DNA from 3 places in the Citrobacter telavivensis genome. Region 3 is predicted to be linked to each of the others. Evidence: predicted binding sites of a transcription regulator. Region 3 holds the regulator's gene; each other region holds the start of a gene.
The links. The regulator PurR, encoded in region 3, represses purine synthesis genes. The targets are predictions, from matches to a motif close to CANGCAAACGTTTGCNTG.

Region 1 (8,168 bases), on a different contig from region 3:
TCCATCTCCAGCGCGGCATTGGTCATCGCCTCGCTGCGGCGCGCGTCAATAAGCGTGGTACGGTTCGTCAGCGCCGCCTGGGCGCTGAGTGCGTTCAGACTTTGCCACGCCTGCCAGGCGAGGACCAGCAGTGGTAACAGGATCAGCAGAAATGCCAGCGTCACCAGTTGGCGTAATGACCGGGGGAAAACAGACCAGCGCTTCAATGCGTTACTCTCACAAGAGATGAATAGGACGATGCTAACTGAGGGGAACGCCAGATACAACAAAGCCGGGCTGAACCCGGCTTTGTTATGGAATAAGGCGGTGCCTAACTCGACGTTTCGCCCGATGGTTGATAAAGCCAAGCTATTATCAGAAGTTGGACGGCAGGCACCTTGTTGTGCGTCATTCGAAGTTTATGTAGCACGTCCCGAAGGGGCTGACATAAGAAGGTGAATGAGCCACTGGTTACTATTATGCAGTAACTGTGCCAATATTCAAAACAATTATTTAACACAATGAATTTATTGAACTTTAAATGACATTCACATCATTAATAAAGTGAGCATTTTTCAACCAAACCGTCGTCAATTAGCAACACCTTAAACGCAATACACTTAGCCATATATAAATCAATAAGTTAAATGTCTCTTTTTGGAGACACTCCTGACGCATGTTTGTCGTGAATTCCCGACAGGCTTAATTAACGACCGTGATTATAAAGATACGCGAGACACACGACATGACGGCACAGCACCTTCGGCCCTCATCCTGACTGACCGTGACGGGCTTACGCGGGGAAGTTATTGTACGTACAGGAAATCAAAAAAGAACCTGCACCTGCCATAAAAAAAGCCCGGTAACGTCCACCGGGCTTTGATCATGACGAGTACCTTACCCCAACTGCTGGCGCGCATTGCGGAAGATACGCATCCACGGACCGTCTTCACCCCAGTTTTCCGGGTGCCATGAGTTACTGACGGTACGGAACACGCGTTCCGGGTGCGGCATCATGATGGTCACGCGACCATTTTCGGTGGTCACCGCGGTAATGCCGTTTGGCGAACCGTTCGGGTTAGCCGGGTAAGTTTCCGTGACGTTGCCGAAGTTATCGACGAAGCGCAGCGCGACCAGGCCTTTGCTTTCCAGTGCCGCCAGATGAGCAGCGTCGCGAACTTCAACACGCCCTTCCCCGTGCGAGACGGCGATAGGCATCATTGACCCGACCATTCCCTGCAACAGCAGAGACGGGCTCTGGGTCACTTCGACCAGGCTGAAGCGGGCTTCAAAGCGATCCGAATGGTTACGCACAAAACGCGGCCACAGGTCGCTGCCAGGGATCAGCTCGCGCAAGTTCGACATCATCTGGCAGCCGTTGCACACCCCCAGCGCCAGCGTTTGTGGGCGATGGAAGAAGGTTTCAAACTCATCGCGCACGCGGTTGTTGAACAGAATAGATTTCGCCCAGCCCTCACCCGCGCCCAGCACGTCACCATAAGAGAAACCGCCGCAGGCCACCAGCGCCTGGAAGTTACCCAGACCGGTACGGCCACCGAGCAGATCGCTCATGTGTACGTCAATCGCGTCAAAACCGGCACGCTGGAACGCCGCGGCCATTTCTACGTGGGAGTTCACCCCCTGCTCACGCAGCACCGCCACTTTCGGACGTGCACCGGTCGCAATGTAAGGCGCGGCGATATCTTCATTGATATCAAACGTCAGCTCCACGCTGAGGCCCGGATCGGCATCGTTGGTTTTGGCGTCGTGCTCCTGATCGGCACACTCCGGGTTATCACGCAGACGCTGCATCTGCCAGGTGGTTTCTGCCCACCAGATTCGCAGTGTGGTGCGGCTTTCGCTGAAGACGACCTGACCGTTGGCTTCGATAACAAAACGGTCGCCCTCGACGGCCTGCCCCAGGTAATGGACGCAATCGCCAAGACCGTGTTGCGCCAGCAGCGCTTCCACCGCCTCGCGATCCCCTGTGCGAACCTGAATAACCGCGCCCAGTTCTTCGTTAAACAGCGCCGCCAGACGATCGTCACCCAGGGCCGCGATATCCGCCTGAATACCACAGTGACCGGTAAAGGCCATTTCAGCCAGAGTCACCAGCAGGCCGCCGTCGGAGCGGTCGTGATAGGCCAGCAGTTTACGTTGCGCCACCAGCGCCTGCATTGCGTCGTAGAAGCCTTTCAGTTGCGCGACATCGCGCACGTCTGCCGGTGTATCGCCAAGCTGACGATAGACCTGCGCCAGCGCTGTGGCACCCAGCGCATTGTGGCCACGACCCAGGTCGATCAGCAGCAGCGCGTTGTCTTCGGTCGAAAGCTGCGGGGTGATGGTATGGCGTACATCTTCCACGCGGGCAAAAGCGGAAATCACCAGCGACAGCGGCGAGGTCATTTCGCGCTGTTCGTTGCCTTCCTGCCAGCGGGTTTTCATCGACATGGAGTCTTTGCCCACCGGAATGGTCAGACCCAGCGCCGGGCAGAGTTCTTCACCGACCGCTTTCACCGCTTCATACAGACCCGCATCTTCCCCCGGGTGACCGGCTGCGGCCATCCAGTTGGCGGAAAGCTTAATGCGTTTGATATCGCCAATCTGCGTTGCCGCAATGTTGGTCAGCGCTTCGCCGACCGCCAGACGGGCAGAGGCGGAGAAGTCGAGCAGTGCTACCGGCGCACGTTCACCGATCGACATCGCTTCGCCGTAGTAGCTGTCGAGGCTGGCGGTGGTCACCGCGCAGTTAGCCACCGGCACCTGCCACGGACCGACCATCTGATCGCGGGATACCATCCCGGTCACGGTACGGTCGCCAATGGTCACCAGGAAGGTTTTTTCCGCCACCGTCGGCAGATGCAGAACGCGTTTTACGGCATCCGCGATGGTGATGTCCGCGCGGTTCAGCGCCTCGCCTTTCGCCTTCAGCGTCTGGACGTCGCGGGTCATCTTCGGCGTTTTGCCGAGCAGTACGTCAAGCGGCAGGTCGATAGGCTGATTGTCGAAGTGACGGTCGTTTAACGACAGATGCAGCTCTTCGGTCGCCTCGCCAATCACCGCATACGGCGCGCGCTCGCGCTTGCACAGCTCGTCAAATAACGGCAGTTGATCCGCCGCAACGGCCAGCACATAACGTTCCTGGGACTCGTTGCACCAGATCTCCAGCGGGCTCATTCCTGGTTCATCGCTGAGGATGTCACGCAGTTCAAATTTACCGCCGCGTCCGCCGTCGCTGACCAGTTCAGGCATGGCGTTCGACAGACCGCCCGCGCCGACGTCGTGGATAAACAGGATCGGGTTGGCGTCGCCCAACTGCCAGCAGCGGTCGATAACCTCCTGACAGCGGCGTTCCATCTCCGGGTTATCACGCTGGACGGAGGCAAAATCGAGATCCGCGTCAGACTGGCCGGACGCCATGGAGGACGCCGCGCCGCCGCCCAGGCCGATGTTCATCGCCGGGCCGCCGAGGACAATCAGCTTCGCCCCAACGACTATTTCGCCTTTCTGCACGTGATCGGCGCGGATATTACCGATCCCACCCGCCAGCATGATCGGCTTATGATAACCGCGCAGCTCTTCGCCATTGTGGCTGTTCACTTTTTCTTCGTAAGTCCGGAAATAGCCGTTGAGCGCCGGACGACCAAATTCGTTGTTAAACGCCGCGCCGCCCAGCGGGCCTTCGGTCATGATATCCAGCGCGGTCACAATGCGCTCCGGCTTGCCGAAGTCTTCTTCCCACGGCTGCTCAAAACCCGGAATACGCAGGTTAGAGACCGAGAAACCGACCAGACCCGCTTTTGGCTTCGCGCCGCGTCCGGTAGCCCCTTCATCACGAATTTCGCCGCCGGAACCGGTCGCCGCCCCCGGCCACGGGGAGATCGCCGTCGGGTGGTTATGGGTTTCCACCTTCATCAGGATATGCGCCGGCTCCTGGTGGAAGTCGTAGCGTCCGGTCGCGTGGTCGGCAAAGTAACGACCCACTTCAGACCCTTCCATCACCGCCGCGTTGTCTTTATAAGCGGAAAGCACGTGATCCGGGGTGGTCTCAAAGGTGTTTTTGATCATCTTGAACAGCGACTTCGGCTGTTGCTTGCCATCAATAACCCAGTCAGCGTTGAAAATCTTGTGACGGCAGTGCTCAGAGTTCGCCTGCGCAAACATGTAGAGTTCAATATCGTTCGGGTTGCGCCCCAGTCGGGTAAACGCGTCCTGCAGATAATCAATTTCGTCATCCGCCAGCGCCAGACCGAGACGCAGGTTAGCGTCAATCAACGCCTGACGGCCTTCACCCAGCAGGTCAACGCTTGCAACCGGCGCAGGCTGATGGTGGGCAAACAGTTTTTCCGCGTCGGTTAATGAAGAGAACACCGTCTCCATCATTCGATCGTGTAGTTCAGCGGCAACCTGCTGCCACTGTTCAGCGGTCAGCGTGGAGGCCTCAACATAATAAGCGACGCCGCGTTCCAGACGGTCAATCTGTTGCAGACCGCAGTTATGGGCGATGTCCGTCGCTTTGGAAGACCAGGGGGAGATGGTGCCAGGACGAGGCGTCACCAGCAGCAGTTTCCCTTCCGGGGTGTGGCTGCTCAGGCTGGGGCCGTATTTCAGCAGACGGGCAAGCTGCGCGTGCTCATCCTCGTTCAACGGGGCGTTCAGGTCAGCGAAATGGACGTACTCGGCGTAAATATTGCTTACCTGGAGGTTGGCAGCCTGAAAACGTGCCAGCAGTTTGTTAATACGGAATGCGGACAGTGCAGGCGAACCACGCAGAATTTCCATCATAAGTCTCTCGTCTTCTAAGCTTTCGGTGTGCCCAAGTGGGGAAACGGGCGTCATTATAAAGAATCTGAGCCGCCGACGAAACCGTTTGCGTCGAAATAAAATCACCCCGCATTGTTGTCATACGATGCTATCGATAGCGCTAATTAGTTGCCAACTGGCGCAAGTTTAAGCAAAATGCCGCTCATTGATGAATAATCCTGGTCTTTCTATTTCTTTTCCCATCCTGAGGCAACGCACGGTTCAGAGAATTAACTAATTGAAAAAATTAAAGATTAATTATCTGTTCATCGGCATACTGACGCTGTTGCTGGCGGCGGCCCTCTGGCCCTCAATCCCCTGGTTCGGTAAAGCTGATAATCGTATCGCCGCGATCCAGTCGCGGGGAGAGTTGCGCGTGAGCACCATTGAGTCGCCGCTCACCTGGTCAAAACTTAACGGTAAGCCGTACGGGCTCGATTATGAGCTGGCGCAGCAGTTCGCCAGCTATCTGGGCGTAAAGCTGAAGATTACCGTACGCCAGAACATCAGCCAGTTGTTTGACGACCTCGATAATGGCAACGCCGACCTGCTGGCGGCCGGGCTGGTCTACAACAGCGAACGGGTGAAAAACTATCAGCCGGGGCCAACCTACTATTCAGTATCCCAGCAACTGGTCTACAAAGTGGGCCAGTATCGTCCCCGCTCGTTGGGCAGCGTGACGGAAAGTCAGCTCACCATCACCCCAGGACATGTGGTGGCGAACGATCTGCAAACCCTGAAACAGACAAAATACCCTGAACTGAGCTGGCGGATCGACGAGAAAAAAGGCTCAACTGAACTGCTTGATGCGGTGATTGCCGGTCAACTGGATTACACCATCGCCGACTCTGTCGCCATCAGCCTTTACCAGCGCGTCCACCCCGAACTTGCCGTTGCGCTGGACGTCACCGACGAACAGCCGGTGACCTGGTTTAGCCCGCTGGATAATGACAACTCGCTATCTGCCGCCCTGCTCGATTTCTTCAACGGCATGAATGAAGACGGCTCACTGGCACGTCTCGAAGAAAAGTATCTTGGGCACGGCGATGATTTTGACTATGTCGATACCCGCACCTTTCTGCGCGCGGTTGACGCCATGCTCCCCGACCTGAAACCGCTGTTTGAGAAATACGCCCAGGAGATTGACTGGCAGCTGCTTGCCGCAATTGCCTGGCAGGAATCACACTGGGATCCGCAGGCCACATCGCCCACCGGCGTGCGCGGCATGATGATGCTCACTAAGAACACCGCGCAAAGTCTGGGTCTGACCGACAGGACCGATCCTGAGCAGAGCATCAGCGGTGGGGCGCGCTATTTACAGGACATGATGAGTAAAGTGCCGGACACCGTGCCGGAAAACGAGCGCATCTGGTTTGCGCTGGCGGCCTACAACATGGGTTATGCGCATATGCTTGATGCGCGGGCGCTGACGGCCAAGACGAAGGGCAATCCGGACAGTTGGGCGGACGTCAAACAGCGCCTGCCCATGCTCAGTCAAAAACAGTATTACAGCAAGCTGACCTATGGCTATGCGCGCGGACATGAAGCCTACGCCTATGTTGAGAACATCCGTAAGTATCAGATAAGCCTGCTGGGCTATTTGCAGGAGAAAGAAAAGCAGCTGGCAGAAGAGATGAAACTGGCTGAAGAGTATCCGGTCGTTTCGCCGACAGATTTTGGCAAACAGCGACGACCACTCGTCGCCTTCCTGTCGCAATCGTCATCTGGCTATCTGACGCACTCTCCATCACTGCTGCGTTTACCGCAGAAGAAAGAAGAGAAGAAGTAAACAGAGCCGCAATGGTTACTGACCTGCGGCTTTCTTCAACGCTTTGATCTCCTGACGGCGCATGCGGAAAAAATCGCTGAGCAGCGTCGCACACTCCTCACGCAGTATCCCCTCAGTGACCTCAACGCGATGATTCATTCCCGGATGATGAAGGACATCCATCAGCGAACCGGCTGCACCGGTTTTTGCATCACGCGCGCCGAATACCACGTGACGAATGCGACTGTGCACCATCGCACCCGCGCACATGACGCACGGTTCAAGGGTCACGTACAGCGTCGCATCAATCAGACGATAGTTTTGCTGGACCAGGCCGCCCTGGCGCAGCGCCATGATCTCTGCGTGCGCGGTGGGATCGTGATGGCCAATCGGGCGGTTCCACCCCTCGCCAATCACGCGATTGTTGTGCACCAATACGGCACCGACCGGGACCTCTCGTTCATCCCAGGCGCGCTTCGCCAGCGTTAACGCGTGACGCATCCAGTATTCGTGGCTAAATTCAACATCTGACAAAGGGAGTACTCCGGTAATCATAGCGGGCGCATTATACTATGATTTCAACTATTCCAGTTGCTGGAGTTCTCCACGAGGCGTAACGCGCCAGCGGTGCTGACAAAAATAGAGCAGCGGGTTGTCCTGATTACTGTCGCTGTAGCCGCTGTAAAGGCGCAGCGGCGTGCCGATCTTACGTTCAAGCTGAGCCACTTTTTCGTGTCCCAGACAGCGCAGGGTCAGCACCCAACCGCCGTATCCTCGCGTCATCTGACTGGCGATCAGATTCACGCGCGGCAGCCACGGCGTATCAATGTAGACCTGTTCCACCAGCGACTGCGGCGAACCGGTGATGAGCCAGATATCGGCATCAGAACTGAGCAGATAGGTGGTCAGACGTTCCTGCACCTGAGGAAACGCCGTGACGTTCTGTCGAAACCAGCGGACAAAATCGGCCTGTCTGGCCTGCAAACGAGCCTCGCGATGACCGAAGGTACACCCCCACAGCAGCAGACTCATCGGCCAGCGCGCGGCGCGCCCTTTGATCAGTAATGCGCCAACGATCACCGGCAACAACGGCAGCACGAGCAGCGCATTCAGCGGCTGGCGACGCAACAGATAGCGCAGGAAACTGCCGAACATATCCTGCTGATGTAACGTACCATCCAAATCAAAAAAAACGACACGACGCGCGTGATTGGTCAAACCTTACTCCTCGGGATCGTTGAATCCTAACAGCCAGGTAAACAAAAACCCGGCTATGACTGCTACTAAATAGCCTAACAGATAGAACATCACTTTTCCGGCAACAATCGTTAACGCCAGCGGCAATCCGGAAATGCCAAAGGTGATAACGGTTGCGACCTTCCAGTAGCTGATCAGCGCCCCGCCTACCGCGCCGCCCAGGCAGGCCCCCATGAACGGCTTGCCCAGCGGTAACGTGACGCCAAAAATCAGCGGTTCGCCAATCCCGAGTAATCCTACCGGTAATGCCCCCTTAATCACTTTTTTCAGCCGCGCGTTACGGGTTTTCATCAGCACGGCAATCGCCGCCCCCACCTGCCCGACGCCTGCCATCGCCAGAATGGGAAAGAGCGCGTTGTAG
Region 2 (8,168 bases), on a different contig from region 3:
AAGTGAAAGGCTTTGGGCGTCAGAAAGGGCATACCGAGCTGTACCGTGGCGCGGAATATATGGTGGATTTTCTGCCGAAGGTCAAAATTGAAATCGTCGTGCCGGACGATATCGTTGAAACCTGCGTCGATACCATTATCCGTACGGCGCAGACGGGCAAAATTGGCGACGGTAAGATTTTCGTCTTTGATGTGGCACGCGTGGTACGTATCCGTACCGGTGAAGAAGACGACGCGGCAATTTAAGCCGCGCCGTGCTTGCCGGATGGCGGCGTGAACGCCTTATCCGGCCTACAACATCCCGCAGGCCTGATAAGCGCAGCGCCATCAGGCATGACGTGATTACAAGACCTTATCCGGACTACAACATCCCGTAGGCCTGATAAGCGTAGCGCCATCAGGCATGACGGAATTACAAGACCTTATGCGGCCTACAATATCCCGTAGGCCTGATAAGCGCAGCGCCATCAGGCATGACGTAATTACAAGACCTTATCCGGCCTACAACATCCCGTAGGCCTGATAAGCGCAGCGCCATCAGGTATGACGTAATTACAAGACCTTATGCGGGCCGAAGCATTCGTAATGAATGTTTTCGTTATTCACACCCAGTTCAACAAGCTGCTTCGCGGCAAACTGCATAAAGCCCACCGGACCGCACAAATAGAACTGCATTCCCGGAATATCGATAGCCGCTTTCATCGCCTTCAGATCCATCAGACCTTCGCTGTCAAAGGCATCGTTAGCGCGATCCGTTTCGCTCGGTTCGCGGTACCAGGTGTGCGCGGTAAAGTTCGGCAACGTTTTACCCAGTTCGTTTACCTCATCGGCAAACGCATGCACATCGCCGTTTTCTGCGGCGTGGAACCAGTTGACCTGGGCGCTGTGCTGCGCGTTGGCCAGCGTATCCAGCATTGCCAGCATCGGCGTTTGACCGACACCGGCAGAAATCAGCGAAACCGGCGTGTCGTGGTCAACCGCCATAAAGAAATCGCCAGCCGGCGCCGCTAAATGCACCACGTCGCCAACGCGCGCCTGATTGTGCAGCCAACTGGAGACCTGACCACCCTCTTCACGCTTAACGGCAATGCGGTAACCTTTACCCTCCGCTTTACGGGTCAGAGAATACTGACGAATTTCCTGATGCGGAAAACCTTCCGGTTTCAGCCAGACGCCCAGATACTGGCCTGGCTGGTAGTCAGCCACGGCGCCACCGTCCACCGGTTCAAATTCAAAGCTGGTAATCAGTGCGCTGCGCGGGGTTTTCGCCACGATCCGAAACGGACGTGTGCCTTCCCAGCCGCCGGTTTTACTGGCGTTTTCACGGTAGATTTGCGCTTCGCGATTGATAAAGACGTTAGCCAGCACGCCGTAGGCTTTGCCCCACGCCTCCAGCACTTCCTGGCCCGGGTTGAACATTTCGTCCAGGGTCGCCAGCAGATGGGTTCCGACAATGTTGTACTGTTCTGGTTTGATCTGGAAGCTGGTGTGCTTCTGGGCGATTTTTTCGACCGCAGGCAGCAGGGCAGGCAGATTTTCAATGTTGCTGGCATAGGCGGCAATGGCATTGAACAGGGCTTCACGCTGGGAGTCATTACGCTGGTTACTCATGTTAAAAATTTCTTTGAGTTCAGGATTATGAGCAAACATGCGATCGTAAAAATGGGCGGTCAGTTTGGGGCCCGTTTCAACCAGCAGGGGAATGGTGGCTTTTACAGTGGCGATGGTTTGAGCGTCAAGCATACGGTCTTCCTTTATGTGAACTTTTAATGATGTATGTCAAATGCATCTTATAAAAAATACCCCTGCACTGTAAATGGTTCTTTGACGCTTTGCGTTTTAAAAGCGACAACGTGAAAAATCTGCATCACAAACCTGAAAAGAAATCCGTTGAAATTTGTAAGGTCTTCATTCGGCAAAGCCTTGTGTCGTGTGAAGGTAATCGTTTGCGTAAATTCCTTTGTCAAGACCTGTTATCGCAGAATGATTCAGTTATACTGTTGCCCGTTGTCCAACAGGACCGCCTTTTAAGGCCAAAAATTCTATCGTTAGCTGAGTCAGGAGATGCGGATGTTAAAGCGTGAAATGAACATTGCCGATTATGATGCCGAACTGTGGCAGGCTATGGAGCAGGAAAAAGTACGTCAGGAAGAGCACATCGAACTGATCGCCTCCGAAAACTACACCAGTCCGCGCGTCATGCAGGCGCAGGGCTCTCAGCTGACTAACAAATACGCTGAAGGATATCCGGGCAAGCGCTACTACGGCGGCTGCGAATACGTGGATATCGTTGAGCAACTGGCGATTGACCGCGCGAAAGAACTGTTTGGCGCAGACTACGCTAACGTGCAACCGCACTCTGGCTCCCAGGCTAACTTCGCCGTCTATACCGCGCTGCTGCAACCGGGTGATACCGTTCTGGGTATGAACCTGGCGCAAGGCGGTCACCTGACTCACGGCTCCCCGGTTAACTTCTCTGGCAAACTGTACAACATCGTGCCTTACGGTATTGATGAGTCCGGTAAAATTGACTACGAAGAGATGGCGCAGCTGGCTCAGACCCACAAACCGAAGATGATCATCGGCGGCTTCTCTGCCTATTCCGGCGTGGTTGATTGGGCAAAAATGCGTGAAATCGCTGACAGCATTGGCGCATACCTGTTCGTCGATATGGCGCACGTCGCGGGTCTTATCGCCGCAGGCGTTTACCCGAACCCGGTTCCGCATGCTCACGTTGTGACCACCACCACCCACAAAACGCTGGCTGGCCCGCGCGGTGGCCTGATCCTGGCGAAAGGCGGTGACGAAGAGCTGTACAAAAAACTGAACTCTGCCGTTTTCCCAAGCGCGCAGGGCGGCCCGCTGATGCACGTTATCGCGGGTAAAGCCGTGGCGCTGAAAGAAGCCATGGAGCCAGAGTTCAAAGTCTACCAGCAACAGGTTGCGAAAAACGCCAAAGCGATGGTGGAAGTATTCCTGAATCGTGGCTACAAAGTCGTGTCCGGCGGTACTGAGAACCACCTGTTCCTGCTGGATCTGGTGGACAAAAATCTGACCGGTAAAGAAGCTGACGCCGCGCTGGGTCGTGCCAACATCACGGTGAACAAAAACAGCGTGCCGAACGATCCGAAAAGCCCGTTCGTCACTTCCGGTATCCGTATCGGTTCTCCGGCTATCACGCGTCGCGGCTTTAAAGAAGCGGAAGCGAAAGAGCTGGCAGGCTGGATGTGTGATGTGCTGGACAACATCAATGATGAAGCGGTGATTGAGCGCATCAAAGGTAAAGTTCTGGATATCTGCGCACGCTTCCCGGTTTACGCATAAGTTATCGCAGAAGTCAAAAAGGCCGCGCGAGCGGCCTTTTTGATTGATGACAAACATCCTGCAGACGAAATTGGTACATCTTCGACACATGAATTGTCGGGTGGCGCTACGCTTACCCGACCTACAAAAACCTGCGATATCAATGGTTTTGTAGGCCCGATAAGCGAAGCGCCATCGGGCGACGGTCTAACGCCTGTCTACCGATATCGCCCCCGGACCAGTCACGGCTAATAACAAAAACCCCCCGGCAATGCTGACATTCTTATAGAAATTAATCATATTCGGACCGACCGCATCACCGGTCATATTCCAGAAATGATGGCCGATTACTGCCGTACCCAGCGTATAAAAAACGAAGAGGATTGCCAGCGGGCGAGTAAAAAAGCCCAGTACAATCAGTATCGCTGCGGGAACCTCCATGACGACGGCAATAATGGCCGCCAGCATTGGCGCAGGCGTACCGAGAGAGGTCATGTACTGTACGGTGCCGTCGAAACCCGTCAGCTTAGGAAAGCCAAAAATAATAAACAGAACCGTCAGCGCAATGCGGGCAATCAGTAAAAACAGATGGCGTGATTCACCGAACTCAAAATAACGTAACGTGTTCATAGCAGGCTCATTGACATGAGTAACGTACTTTAAAATTAATACACAACGGCCCGCCTCGCCATTGGCTAAATGTCGTTTAGCTGCGACTCAACGTACAGATAGCCAATTCCCATCAACTGCTGGGCGCGAGTCAGCGTACCAAAGCCAATCTGTGTCGCTTTTGCTCGCGGGTTATCTCCGTGATCGAAAGGATTAAATCCCGTCTGTTGTCTTAGCGTGTTGAGCCAGGGTTCACCGAAGGCGCAACTGCGCCCGTACAACCAGATCTGATTAATATTCAGGATATTGAGAAAGTTATACAGGCTTAGACCAATCGCGCTGGCGGCATGCTCCACCCACGCCTGAATGCGCACATCACCCCTGCGCCAGGCATCGATTAGCATATCCGTGGTCAGCGTTTCCGGATCCCTTCCCGGCACCGGCTGCGCCTTCATCCAGACTCTGGCCTGCTTTTTCAATGCGCTCAGTGAGGCGACGGTTTCCAGACAGCCATAACGGCCACAGTCGCAGGCGATGCCGTCGGGGTTAACGATGGTATGACCAATCTGACCGCTGCCGTACAGACTGCCGCGATAAATCTGTTCGTTGATAACGAAAGAGGACCCAATACCGTAGTCGACGTTGATGACGCAGAAATCTTCATTGGCTGCCGGGTTTTGCCATTTTTCCGCTAGCGCCAACATCACACAGTCGTTGTCCAGACGGACCTGTATGCCGAGCCGCTCCTCCAGCAGATACTTTATTTCCACTGGCGTTTTCCACGGTGCCTGCGGCATGGTTTTCGACGCGCCGGTGATCGGATCCACCTGACCGTGGACGCCCAGCGCCAGGTTGATTGTGATGTCGGGATAGCGCTGACGCCAGCGCCGCCAGTGGCTGGCAATCGCCGCGAGCAGCGCTTCAGGCGTTGCGGCGTTGATCACCTCGTGCTGCCAGTCGCCAACCGCCATCAGTCGGGCATCGGCAAGTTGGCTGGTCAGGCTGGTGGGGGTGACGTTCATACACAGCGTCCACGCGCCCCGTTCCGGCAGATGAAAACTCCCGCTGCTGAGCCCGCGCTGGCTTAGCGTTTCCCGGGAGTGGTAAATCCGGCCTTCATCCAGCAACTCTTCAAGAATGTTACTCACCGCCGGAATCGACAGGCCGGTGAGCTGCGCCAGCTGCGATTTACTGAGCTGCTTTTCGCGCCACAAATGCGACAGAAAGATCTGTTTATTCGCCTGTCTGACCCGGGCGTTATTGAATCCCGAACGCTGCATACACTTAACTCCCTTAACTATATTGCGTGAGCATTGCGCATTTTACCGCCAGTTAACTGCCACACAATAGCCACAAGACGACATTTTACTTTTGTTTATTGAGTGGAGGCAGCATGTACGGTTCAGTTAAGGTCTGGCAGGAGACCCTCTCATTACCGACCTGGACGGTGGGTGAGGAAGACACCAATCCAATGTTCCTGGAAAAACGGGTTTATCAGGGTTCTTCAGGGGCGGTTTACCCTTATGGCGTGATCGACACCCTGACCGGCAAACGCGAGATGCGCGATTACCAGGCCGTGTGGATGGAAAACGATTTTATCCGCGTCATGCTGTTACCAGAACTGGGTGGGCGTATTCACCGCGCGTATGACAAAGTACAGCAGCGCGATTTTGTCTATTACAACGAGGTGGTGAAACCCGCGCTGGTTGGTCTGTTGGGGCCGTGGATCTCGGGTGGGATCGAATTTAACTGGCCGCAGCACCATCGTCCCACCACTTTTATGCCGGTGGATTTTACGCAGCGGGCAGGGGAGCACGGTGAGCAAACCGTCTGGATGGGCGAAGTGGAGCCGATGCGCGGCCTACAGGTGATGACCGGATTCACCCTCTACCCGGATCGCGCGCTGATAGAAATTACCGGTAAAGTCTTCAACGGCAACGCCACGCCGCGCCACTTTTTATGGTGGGCGAACCCGGCGGTGAAGGGCGGCGACGATCATCAAAGCGTGTTCCCACCTGATGTTACGGCGGTATTCGATCACGGCAAGCGCGATGTTTCCGCTTTTCCGATCGCCACGGGCACCTATTACAAAGTCGATTACTCGGCGGGGGTGGATATCTCCCGCTACAAGAATGTGCCGGTGCCGACTTCGTACATGGCGGAAAAATCGGACTACGACTTTGTCGGTGCCTGGCATCACGGCGAGCGCGGCGGACTGTTGCACGTTGCCGATCATCATATCTCGCCGGGAAAAAAACAGTGGAGCTGGGGCTACGGGGATTTCGGTGTCGCCTGGGATCGCAACCTGACCGATGAAAATGGTCCGTACATCGAATTAATGACCGGGGTGTTTACCGACAACCAGCCTGATTTCACCTGGCTTGCGCCTTACGAAGAGAAGGTGTTCGTTCAGAACTTCCTGCCGTATAGCGAATTAGGGACGGTGCAAAACGCCAGCACTGACCTGGCGCTGCGACTGGTGCGTGATGAAAACCATCTGTCCGTCGGCGTCTATGCCGTTGCGCCATTACATGACGTGCGGGTGACGCTCAGCGCAGACCGCGGGCCTTTCTTCGAAACCACGCTGACGCTGGCACCGGGGGAACACTGGCTGACGACGCTTGCCGATTCGGGCTATACGCGGATCGCCATGACGGTCACGCGTCACGACGGTCAGACGCTGCTGCGATACGAAGAGCATATTGCTGACGATCTGCCGCTACCTTCGGCGGCAACGGCCCCCGCACAACCGGAGGCGTTGTCTAACACGGATGAACTCTACTTTATCGGTCAGCATCTGGAGCAGTACAACCATGCCAGTCGTTACGCCGGGGATTACTATCGCCGGGCGTTAGCGATTGATCCGCTGGATTACCGCAACAACGTCGCATTGGGGACGCTGGCGCTGAACCAGGCTGACTGGACGCAGGCTGAACGCTGTGCGAGAGCAGCATTACAGCGAGCGCATCACCTGAACAAAAACCCGCGCGATGGCGAAGCCAGTATGTTGTTGGCCACTGCGCTGGAGCGCCAGGGCGATTGCGAACAGGCCTGGGAGCATTACTACAAGGCGAGCTGGAGTGGAAACTGTCGCGATGCGGCCTTCTGGGCTCTGGCGAGGATCGCGATGGCGCGCGGCGACCAGGCGGATGCATTGGAAAAAGTGACGCAGAGTCTGCGTTTTAACGGCAGCAACAACCTGGCGATGGGGCTGAAAGCGCTGGTGCTGGCAGCGTTGGGGCGCACATCAGAGGCGTTGAAGTACATCGAACAGCAGCTCCATGACTATCCGCTCAGCTATGCGTTGCACTATGCGCGCTGGGCAATACGCCGGGATGAACTGTCGAAAACGGCGCTTATCGCTATTACGGGTCGACGCGGTACCAACGCTTGTGAACTGGCGGGGTGGCTGCTCTCTTTCGGTCAGAAAGCCGCGGCTCGCGAACTGCTGGAGCTACTGGACAGCCAGGAAACGCTGCCGCTGCTGTGGCGGGCGTCGCTAAGCGACAATCCGCAGCCGTTCATCGACCAGGCGCGGGCCTGCCTGCACAACCGGGTGCGTTTCCCAAACACTCTTGACGAAGTGCAGATGCTGCAAACGCTGTCGCACAGCGCCTATGCCCGCTATCTGCTGGGCTGCTTCTGGTACAGCAAACGCCGCTACGAAGAGGCGCTTTCCTGCTGGCAATTCACCCTGCAACAAGAACCTGAATTTGCGCCAGTGCATCGTCTGCTGGGGATTTATGCGTGGAACAAACAGCAGGATGCCGTAAAAGCACACCAGTATTTGTCGCAGGCAGTGGCGCTGGAGCCCGACAACGCCCGCTTCCTGTTTGAACTGGATTATCTCAATAAGCTGTTGGCTACGCCTGTCGGGCAGCGTTTGCAACAGCTTGAATCACGCAAAACGGTGGTATTCCAGCGTGACGATCTGACGGTGGAGTTACTTAGTCTGTGGAACGGACTGGGCTACTACGATGAAGCGGCGAAGGTTCTTGGCGAGCGCGTGTTCCATCCCTGGGAAGGGGGCGAAGGGAAAGCGACCGGGCAGTACTTGCTGAACCAGGTTCATCGGGCGCTGGCGGCGATCGGCAGGGAGGAATTATCTGCCGCGGTCAGCCTGCTACAACAGGCGCTGAGCTATCCGCATAACCTGGGGGAAGGACGCCTGCCCGGACAAACCGATAACGATATCTGGTATCTGTTGGGCTATTGCGCCCAACGTCAGGGGCATCATGACGAGGCACAGCGTTACTT
Region 3 (8,168 bases):
GCGAGGGATAGTAATCGGTGACCAGCGCCTGCCAGATGACGGTCGCCGCACAGACGCCCACCGCCTGAATAAAGCGCAGAACCAACAGCCCTGTCGCGCTTTCGACCCACAGCATACCCAGGCTACCGAGGGCGAAGATGGACAGACCCAGCAGCAGGATCGGTTTACGGCCGTAGCGGTCCGAGAGCGGGCCCCAAAGCAGTTGCGCGACGGCAAAGCCGGCTAAAAACAGACTCAGGCTGGCGCTGACGGCAGATGCCGGTGTTTGCAGGTCAGATTGAATGGCGGCAAAAGCGGGCAAATACATGTCGGTTGCCAGAAAACCCAACACGCTGAGCCCTGCCAGCCAGACTAAAAACCCTTTTCCTGGTTGCATAGTTGTTCTCTAATTTTAATGAATAACACTGGCGCAGAGTGTAGGGAGTGAATTTCGGCTTGTGAAACGGTAATATTTGTTTATTGCATTCAAAAATTTTGTAGGCAGATTATGTGGTCAGAATATGCACTGGAAGTCGTTGATGCCGTGGCGCGCAACGGGAGTTTCAGCTCCGCCGCTCAGGAGTTGCACCGGGTGCCCTCAGCGGTCAGCTATACGGTCCGGCAACTGGAAGAGTGGCTGGCGGTCCCGCTCTTTGAACGTCGTCATCGCGATGTAGTACTGACCCCGGCGGGAGCCTGGTTTTTGAAAGAGGGCCGCTCTGTCATCAAAAAAATGCAGATCACGCGCCAGCAGTGTCAGCAGATAGCCAACGGCTGGCGTGGGCAACTTCCCATCGCGGTGGACAATATCGTGCGCCCTGAACGCACAAGACAGCTGATAGTCGATTTCTATCGCCACTTTGATGACGTGGAACTGCTGGTCTTTCAGGAGGTGTTCAATGGCGTCTGGGACGCGCTGTCAGATGGCAGGGTTGAACTCGCTATCGGCGCAACCCAGGCGATCCCGGTAGGAGGTCGATACACCTTCCGCGATATGGGCAAACTGAGCTGGTGTTGTGTCGTTGCCAGCACACATCCGCTGGCCGCCATGAGCGGGCCTTTAAGCGATGACACGTTGCGCAACTGGCCGTCACTGGTACTGGAAGATACCTCCCGCACGCTGCCGAAACGCGTGACCTGGCTGCTGGACAACCAGAAGCGGGTGGTGGTTCCGGACTGGGACTCTTCCGCGACCTGTATCAGCGCCGGACTTTGTGTCGGCATGGTGCCGACACATTTTGCCAAGCCGTATCTCAATAAGGGGCAGTGGGTGGCGTTGGATCTGGAGAACCCTTTCCCGGACGCAGCCTGTTGCCTGACCTGGCAGCAGAACGATATGTCACCTGCGCTGATCTGGCTGCTGGACTATCTGGGAGACAGCGAAACGCTGAACAAAGAGTGGCTGCGGGAGCCTGACGAGACTCCCGCAAAAGAGGTTTAACGGCGGTAGTCGCGGAAAGGGCCATCCGCAACGGAGCGGCGCTCCACCAGGCGTGGGTGGACTTCAATGGACTGTGACTCTTCGCGCTTATTGACGATACGGTCCAGCAGCATGTTAAAGGCCGTTTCACCCAGCGAATCTTTTGGCTGGTGGATGGTGGTCAATGCGGGCGTAAAGAAGCGGGCGTTGCGCACATTGTCATAGCCTATCAGCGACACGTCCTGCGGTACGCGCAGGCCCATCTCATCCGCAGCGCAAAGGGCACCCATTGCCATGATATCGCCGCCACAGAAGACCGCCGTCGGGCGATGCGCCTGCGACAGAATTTGCTGCATTGCACGGTAGCCGGATTCCGGTTCGAAGTCGCCCTGCACAATCCAGTTTTCCGGCACTTTAATCAGCGCTTCATCCATCGCCTTCATAAAACCGGCCAGACGGCCCGCGCCGGTGTTGCGCTCCATCAGTCCCGGGATCACGCCAATTTCGCGATGTCCGCGTTCGACAAGGTAACGGCCAGCCATATAACCGCCCTCAAAGGCGTTATCAATCACCGTATCGGTGAAGTCGGCTTTGGCTTCGCCCCAGTCCATGACCACCATCGGGATATGACGGTACTCTTCCAGCATCGAGAGCAGGGGTTCGGGATATTCGGAACACATCACCAGCAGGCCATCAACGCGTTTTTGCGCCATCATGGACAAATAGGCACGCTGTTTTTCCAGATTGTTCCAGACGTTACCGAGGATCAGGGTATAGCCTTTCTGGAAGCAGTTCTTTTCAACGGCTTCGATAATTTCGGCAAAGTAGGGGGCTTCGCTGCTGGTCGCCAGCAAGCCGATAGACTTGGTATGGTTGACCTTCAGACTACGGGCAACAGCGCTGGGGGAATAGTGCAATTCTTTGATTGCCGCCCACACTGCATTGCGTGTTTCTTCAGCGACGAAACGCGTTTTGTTAATTACGTGTGATACGGTTGTAGTGGAAACGTTTGCGCGTTTCGCTACATCTTTAATTGTTGCCATTAAATCTCACTCCAGACCCAACCTGAACATTAAAATATGCTAAGTAAACGTTTGCCTTTAATCATCCTGTGCGCAACGTCAGGGTTGCGGCATGCCGGGAAAACGCCACAGAGCGTCAGGAAGGGGTCAATGGCCGGTACGCTAATCAAGTAAGCGTCGAATTTTGGCTGATCTTAACGAAAAGGGGAAGTATTAAAAGCACATATCACTCTAAATCGTGGGAGATTTTTGCACTCAAGTGTGCAAAAATGCGCTATATCACTTTTTGTGTGGGAATAAAAAGGAGAAAAGTTGATGAGCACCGATCTGAAATTTTCATTAGTGACCACGTTTATTGTTCTGGCTTTAATCGTTGCTGGCGGTCTGACAGCGGCACTGCATTGATTTCCCTCGGGGGAGTGCCTGCTCCCTCGAACCTCCCGCCATATTGTTATCGAATCTGCAAAAGTCTTTTGTATTTTTGTTAACTTCTCTTTTTTTGTGATTGATGTCATGCTTTTGACTCTTAGTTAAGCCTCGCGCCTCATCGCGAAGAGCCGGAGTCATCACTGCATGAAAATTAATTATCCGTTACTGGCGCTGGCCATCGGCGCATTCGGCATCGGTACGACCGAATTCTCGCCAATGGGGCTGCTGCCCGTCATTGCGCGTGGCGTTGATGTGTCCATCCCCGCCGCAGGCATGTTGATTAGCGCCTATGCCGTCGGCGTGATGGTTGGGGCCCCGCTGATGACGCTGCTTCTGTCACATCGTGGACGCCGTAATGCGCTGATTTTTCTGATGGCTATCTTTACGCTTGGTAACGTGCTCTCGGCGATTTCGCCGGATTACACCACGCTGATGCTGTCACGCATTTTAACCAGCCTCAACCATGGCGCGTTCTTCGGCCTGGGTTCCGTTGTAGCAGCCAGCGTGGTGCCGAAGCACAAACAGGCCAGCGCCGTTGCCACGATGTTTATGGGGCTGACTATCGCCAATATCGGCGGCGTTCCGGCGGCGACCTGGCTGGGGGAAACCATCGGCTGGCGAATGTCGTTTATGGCGACAGCCGGTCTGGGCGTTATCTCGATGCTGAGTCTCTTTTTCTCGTTGCCGAAAGGCGGTGCCGGGGCGCGTCCGGAAGTGAAAAAAGAGCTGGCGGTGTTAATGCGTCCTCAGGTGCTCTCCGCGCTGCTGACTACCGTGTTGGGGGCGGGCGCTATGTTTACGCTGTATACCTATATTTCGCCTGTCCTGCAAAGCATCACCCATGCGACCCCGACCTTCGTGACCGGGATGCTGGTTCTGATTGGCGTGGGCTTCTCCATTGGTAACTACCTCGGCGGTAAACTGGCCGATCGCTCGGTTAACGGTACGCTGAAGGGCTTTTTGCTGCTGCTGATGGTGATTATGCTGGCTATCCCCTTGTTGGCTCAAAATGAACTGGGGGCGGCGGTCAGTATGGTGGTCTGGGGGGCGGCAACCTTTGCGGTGGTGCCTCCGCTGCAAATGCGCGTCATGCGTGTGGCTCACGAAGCGCCGGGCCTGTCGTCTTCCGTGAATATTGGCGCTTTTAATCTCGGAAATGCACTGGGTGCCGCCGCCGGTGGGGCCGTGATTTCAGGCGGGTTAGGCTACAGTTTTGTTCCTGTGATGGGGGCGATTGTGGCAGGTATGGCGCTGTTGTTGGTGTTTGTCTCGGCGAGAAAACAGCCTGAACAGGTGTGCGTCGCAGGTTAACGGCAGAACAAAAACGCAGAAGGGACGCCCTTCTGCGTTATCTTTTTTACGCGGCGAAGTTCTTCGCGACAAACTCCCAGTTCACCAGCGCCCAGAAGTGCTCCAGGTAGCCAGGACGCGCATTGCGGTAGTCAATGTAATACGCATGCTCCCACACGTCGACGGTCATCAGCGGGGTGGCGTCGGTGGTCAACGGCGTGCCGGCGTTAGATGTTGAAACGATAGCCAACTTGCCATCCTTTCCTTTTACCAGCCAGGTCCAGCCGGAACCGAAGTTTTTGATCGCCGCATCGGTAAACTGCGCTTTGAACTCCGCAAAGCTGCCGAAAGAGGCGGCAATCGCGTCAGCCAGTTTACCGGTTGGCTCGCCGCCCGCATTCGGCGCCAGGCAGTTCCAGTAGAATGTGTGGTTCCAGACCTGAGCGGCGTTGTTGAACACGCCACCTTCGGAGCTTCGTACGATCTCTTCCAGTGATTTTCCTTCAAAGGCGGTGCCTTTGATCAGGTTGTTCAGGTTGGTGACATAGGTCTGATGGTGTTTGCCATAGTGATATTCCAGCGTTTCGGCGGAAATATGCGGCGCAAGCGCGTCTTTGGCATACGGTAGTGCAGGTAATTCGAACGACATTGCTTCTCTCCTTATTATTAATAGTATTTCGCGCAATAACCTTATTGTGCGTAAGGATAGGGTAGCAAATTGAAAGGTGAGACAAAAGATGAACTTACCCTGTTGCGTTAACAACAGGGTAAAGTTTTAACGAATGGTTTTGGGGGTCATGACCCGGCGAGCGCCAACGTAGTGGCGTTGCCAGTAATCTTCGCTGAGCGACGTTATCTGGATTTCCTGGCCGCTGCGCGGCGACTGGATAAATTTGCCGTTGCCGACATAAACGCCAACGTGATCGGCGGTGCCGCGTCCCTGAGTGCGGAAGAACACCAGATCGCCATTTTTTAATTCTTCACGGTCAATCGGTGCGGCATCACGCAGGTGATACATTTCATTTGCGGTGCGCGGAATACGGAATTTTACGAGATCTTTATAGGCGTAATAAACCAGACCGCTGCAATCGAAACCGGTGCGCGGCGACGTGCCTCCCCAGCGGTACGGCTTGCCAATCTGGCTCATTAATTTGTTCATCGCCGTGCTGGTCGCTTTTTGCACTTTGACTTTATGTGCATCCGCAATCTTGCCTGGCACTGTGCTCTTCACTTTGACACACGTCGGTTTGTGCCCTTTGCGCGGGGTGCATTTTTCGCTCCAGGTGACGGAGGCTGTCTTTTTCGTCGCGACGGTTTTTCCTTTGCGGCTGGCTGTTTTGCTGGCTTTAGCGGGAGCGGTAAGTTTTTTCTTAGAAGAAGAGGCGGTTTTAGTACTGGATTTGCTGGTGGTTTTCTTAACGGTTTTTTGACTGGTTTTATTCGTTTTTTTCGCTGTTGCCGTACTTTTCTTTTTGTCGCTGGCTTTCTTACTATGCGAAAGATCAGCGGTGTCCCTGGCTTGCTTGGACGCATGTGCCATCGGCATAAAGGGAATCGTTGTAAATAGCAAAGCACAGAGCGTGAGGGAAAGTCGGTTTATCCGCGCCACTGAGCATTCCTCTGTTAAGGCAGGTCGCAATCATACCTGCGTGTGATTTACAAAACCTGATGATTCTAATCTATAGAAACGGATAAAGTTAATAGCTTTTATTGTTAAAAATGCGGTTTCGCTATTGAGTGCAAAAAAAAACAGCAGCCAAAGCTAAATTTGGTTATTTGGCGCGCACTTCTGACATAAGCACCGGGGAAACCATTATTGGGAATGCAACTTAAGCGTTCAGACGATAAAATAGTAAAGCGTAATGAAAATGTTATTTTCCGATGTCGCCCTGAACCGCTACAATGTCAGACGACTGCCGTAAGAGAAGTTAAGGAAGCAAGACAATGAGCACCACTATCGAAAAAATCCAGCGCCAGATCGCTGAAAACCCGATTCTCCTGTACATGAAAGGTTCTCCAAAACTGCCAAGCTGCGGGTTTTCAGCCCAGGCTGTGCAGGCGCTTTCCGCCTGTGGTGAGCGTTTTGCCTATGTGGATATTCTGCAAAACCCGGATATTCGCGCTGAACTGCCGAAATACGCGAACTGGCCGACCTTCCCGCAACTGTGGGTTGACGGTGAACTGGTTGGCGGCTGTGACATTTTGATCGAAATGTACCAGCGTGGCGAACTGCAGCAACTGATCAAAGAGACCGCTGCAAAATACAAATCTGAAGAATCAGATGCTGAGTAATCAGTAGATGGTTAAGAGGAGCTTTCCCGTGTCAGGGTAAGCTCCTTTTCATTTCTGCCGCTCTGCTGCACCCTCGGCATGTCTACCCCCAGTCAAGTCCCTGCGGCGAACTGGAAAACCCGACCTCCCGAAGCAGGGTAAACAGACGGGTTTGCCGGACCGGTTTATCGTTAACTTCTGTCAGGGTAAAACGAAGTCGCGGCTCACGGCGTAAAGCACTCGCCAACGCCCTGAATATTTCCGCTGAAATCGTCTCCTCATTTTCGCTCCAGACCATCATCTTTTTCCCGCCCTGAGCGAGATACAGTCGCAGCTGGCCGGCAGAAATAACGACAAATGCGCCATTACGGCGTCCAGGGACCAGAGACGACGGATGCGTCGGCCACGGCAGAAGCGCGCCCCAGGGATTGGCCGGGTCGTTTGCGGATAACGCCACCGCCGTAAAAGCCTGATGTTCAGTATTTGATGAGGTAAGATCGCGAAGGCGATCGATAGTAGGCCGCTCGGCAAACTGCGCACCGCCCATTCCCTCAACGAAACGCCCTCGTAGAATGCGTCCCGAATCCTCCATGCTTCGACACAGTGTCTGCATGGCAGGAAACCCCCCAGGGACATTCTCCGCAATCACCGCCTGCCGACCGATCACGCCGTAGCGATCGAGCATATTCTCCGCGCAGGCTAACATTCGCTCGGTATCATTTAACGTCTCTCGCGGCAGCAGTGACCAGCGTCCGGCCAGCGCAGGAGTGGTGTAAGAAACCGGTACGGAAACTGACGTGGGGCGAGTTGAGGCATAGACAGGGCGTCCACGACGCATACGCGGTGAGCGTCGCGACGGCTGACGTGATGCAGAGACATTGCGCGACAGGCCACGTAGCGGGGCCCAGATATCGGTTGTGATGTACCCTTGCCAGACCAGCCCCCAAAGGGCCTCATGCAGCGTGGCCGGCGTTATCCACTGATCATTGCCAGACCTTTGCGTCCGGGCCTGAATCAACGCGCTGAGTTGCTGTGCAAACCATGCGCCGCCGCCTGAGAGGACGTCTAAAATGGCGCGCTGTAAGTCTGAAAGCGACTCGCTGTCACCGGATGGCGGGGAAAGCGTCTCCGCCAGATAATCCCGTAGATGCAGTACCACTCGTCCGTCATCATCGCCCAGTTTCTTTTGCCCTGACCAGATGACTTCACCGGTTGCAAGCAGCTCATCGAGCATGTCCGGCGAATAGTCTCTGACCCGGGCAGGGAAAATCTGGCTTTCCCACAGTGAGGCGGGCAGGCCGAGTCCGGCCAGTTGTTCAATAACTCTCGTGACACCGTCACTTCCTTCCAGCATTCCCGCTGAGGACGCCGGAATGCGCGCCGGGCTGCCGTCGGCGGGTGAAATGAGCCCATGACGTTCCAGCAGCAGGCGGGTGTAGCTCGCCGCCGGGACAGGGCGGGTTGCTTCTCTGGCGGCATGCAACGAGCGGATGCGCAGCCGATGAAATATGTCTTCATTCACCCACGTTGAAGAACGCGCGTCGTTGGGTGTGGATGACGCCCCCGCCCGCAGTTGGATCAGGACGCCCTCATCGCGTAACTGGCGCAGGAGATCGTCGGCGACGGCTACGCCCAACCCGAACGCCTGCGCAATCTGATCGCCGGTAAAGAGCGTATGGGTGCGGCTGAAGCGCATGAAGAGGTCCCGCAGCGGTGTGTTCACCGGATGCAACCATGCAGCCGAAATCGTCGCTGGC

Region 1: a site for PurR is predicted at 4,839-4,856, ahead of purL (phosphoribosylformylglycinamidine synthase). Genes of this name have one in related genera too.
Region 2: a site for PurR is predicted at 1,935-1,952, ahead of glyA (serine hydroxymethyltransferase). Genes of this name have one in related genera too.

Annotation. Positions count from the first base shown of each region.
Region 1 covers NZ_JBGUBF010000005.1:27,051-35,218, reverse strand. Annotated here, with positions in the region: gene qseE (two component system sensor histidine kinase QseE/GlrK) at 1-206, opposite strand, end outside; gene purL (phosphoribosylformylglycinamidine synthase) at 877-4,764, opposite strand; gene mltF (membrane-bound lytic murein transglycosylase MltF) at 5,021-6,571, shown strand; gene tadA (tRNA adenosine(34) deaminase TadA) at 6,587-7,105, opposite strand; gene yfhb (phosphatidylglycerophosphatase C) at 7,133-7,768, opposite strand; gene ACERJC_RS18830 (PTS transporter subunit EIIC) at 7,772-8,168, opposite strand, start outside.
Region 2 covers NZ_JBGUBF010000005.1:38,685-46,852, forward strand. Annotated here, with positions in the region: gene glnB (nitrogen regulatory protein P-II) at 1-245, shown strand, start outside; partial or broken gene ACERJC_RS18875 (hypothetical protein) at 242-358, opposite strand; gene hmpA (NO-inducible flavohemoprotein) at 552-1,742, opposite strand; gene glyA (serine hydroxymethyltransferase) at 2,070-3,323, shown strand; gene ACERJC_RS18890 (DoxX family protein) at 3,510-3,932, opposite strand; gene ACERJC_RS18895 (ROK family transcriptional regulator) at 3,998-5,191, opposite strand; gene ACERJC_RS18900 (DUF5107 domain-containing protein) at 5,305-8,168, shown strand, end outside.
Region 3 covers NZ_JBGUBF010000001.1:1,243,803-1,251,970, forward strand. Annotated here, with positions in the region: gene punC (purine nucleoside transporter PunC) at 1-376, opposite strand, end outside; gene punR (DNA-binding transcriptional activator PunR) at 488-1,420, shown strand; gene purR (HTH-type transcriptional repressor PurR) at 1,417-2,442, opposite strand; gene cydH (cytochrome bd-I oxidase subunit CydH) at 2,737-2,826, shown strand; gene ACERJC_RS05995 (MFS transporter) at 2,995-4,161, shown strand; gene sodB (superoxide dismutase [Fe]) at 4,208-4,789, opposite strand; gene ACERJC_RS06005 (C40 family peptidase) at 4,916-5,749, opposite strand; gene grxD (monothiol glutaredoxin 4) at 6,085-6,432, shown strand; gene ACERJC_RS06015 (ATP-dependent helicase) at 6,515-8,168, opposite strand, start outside.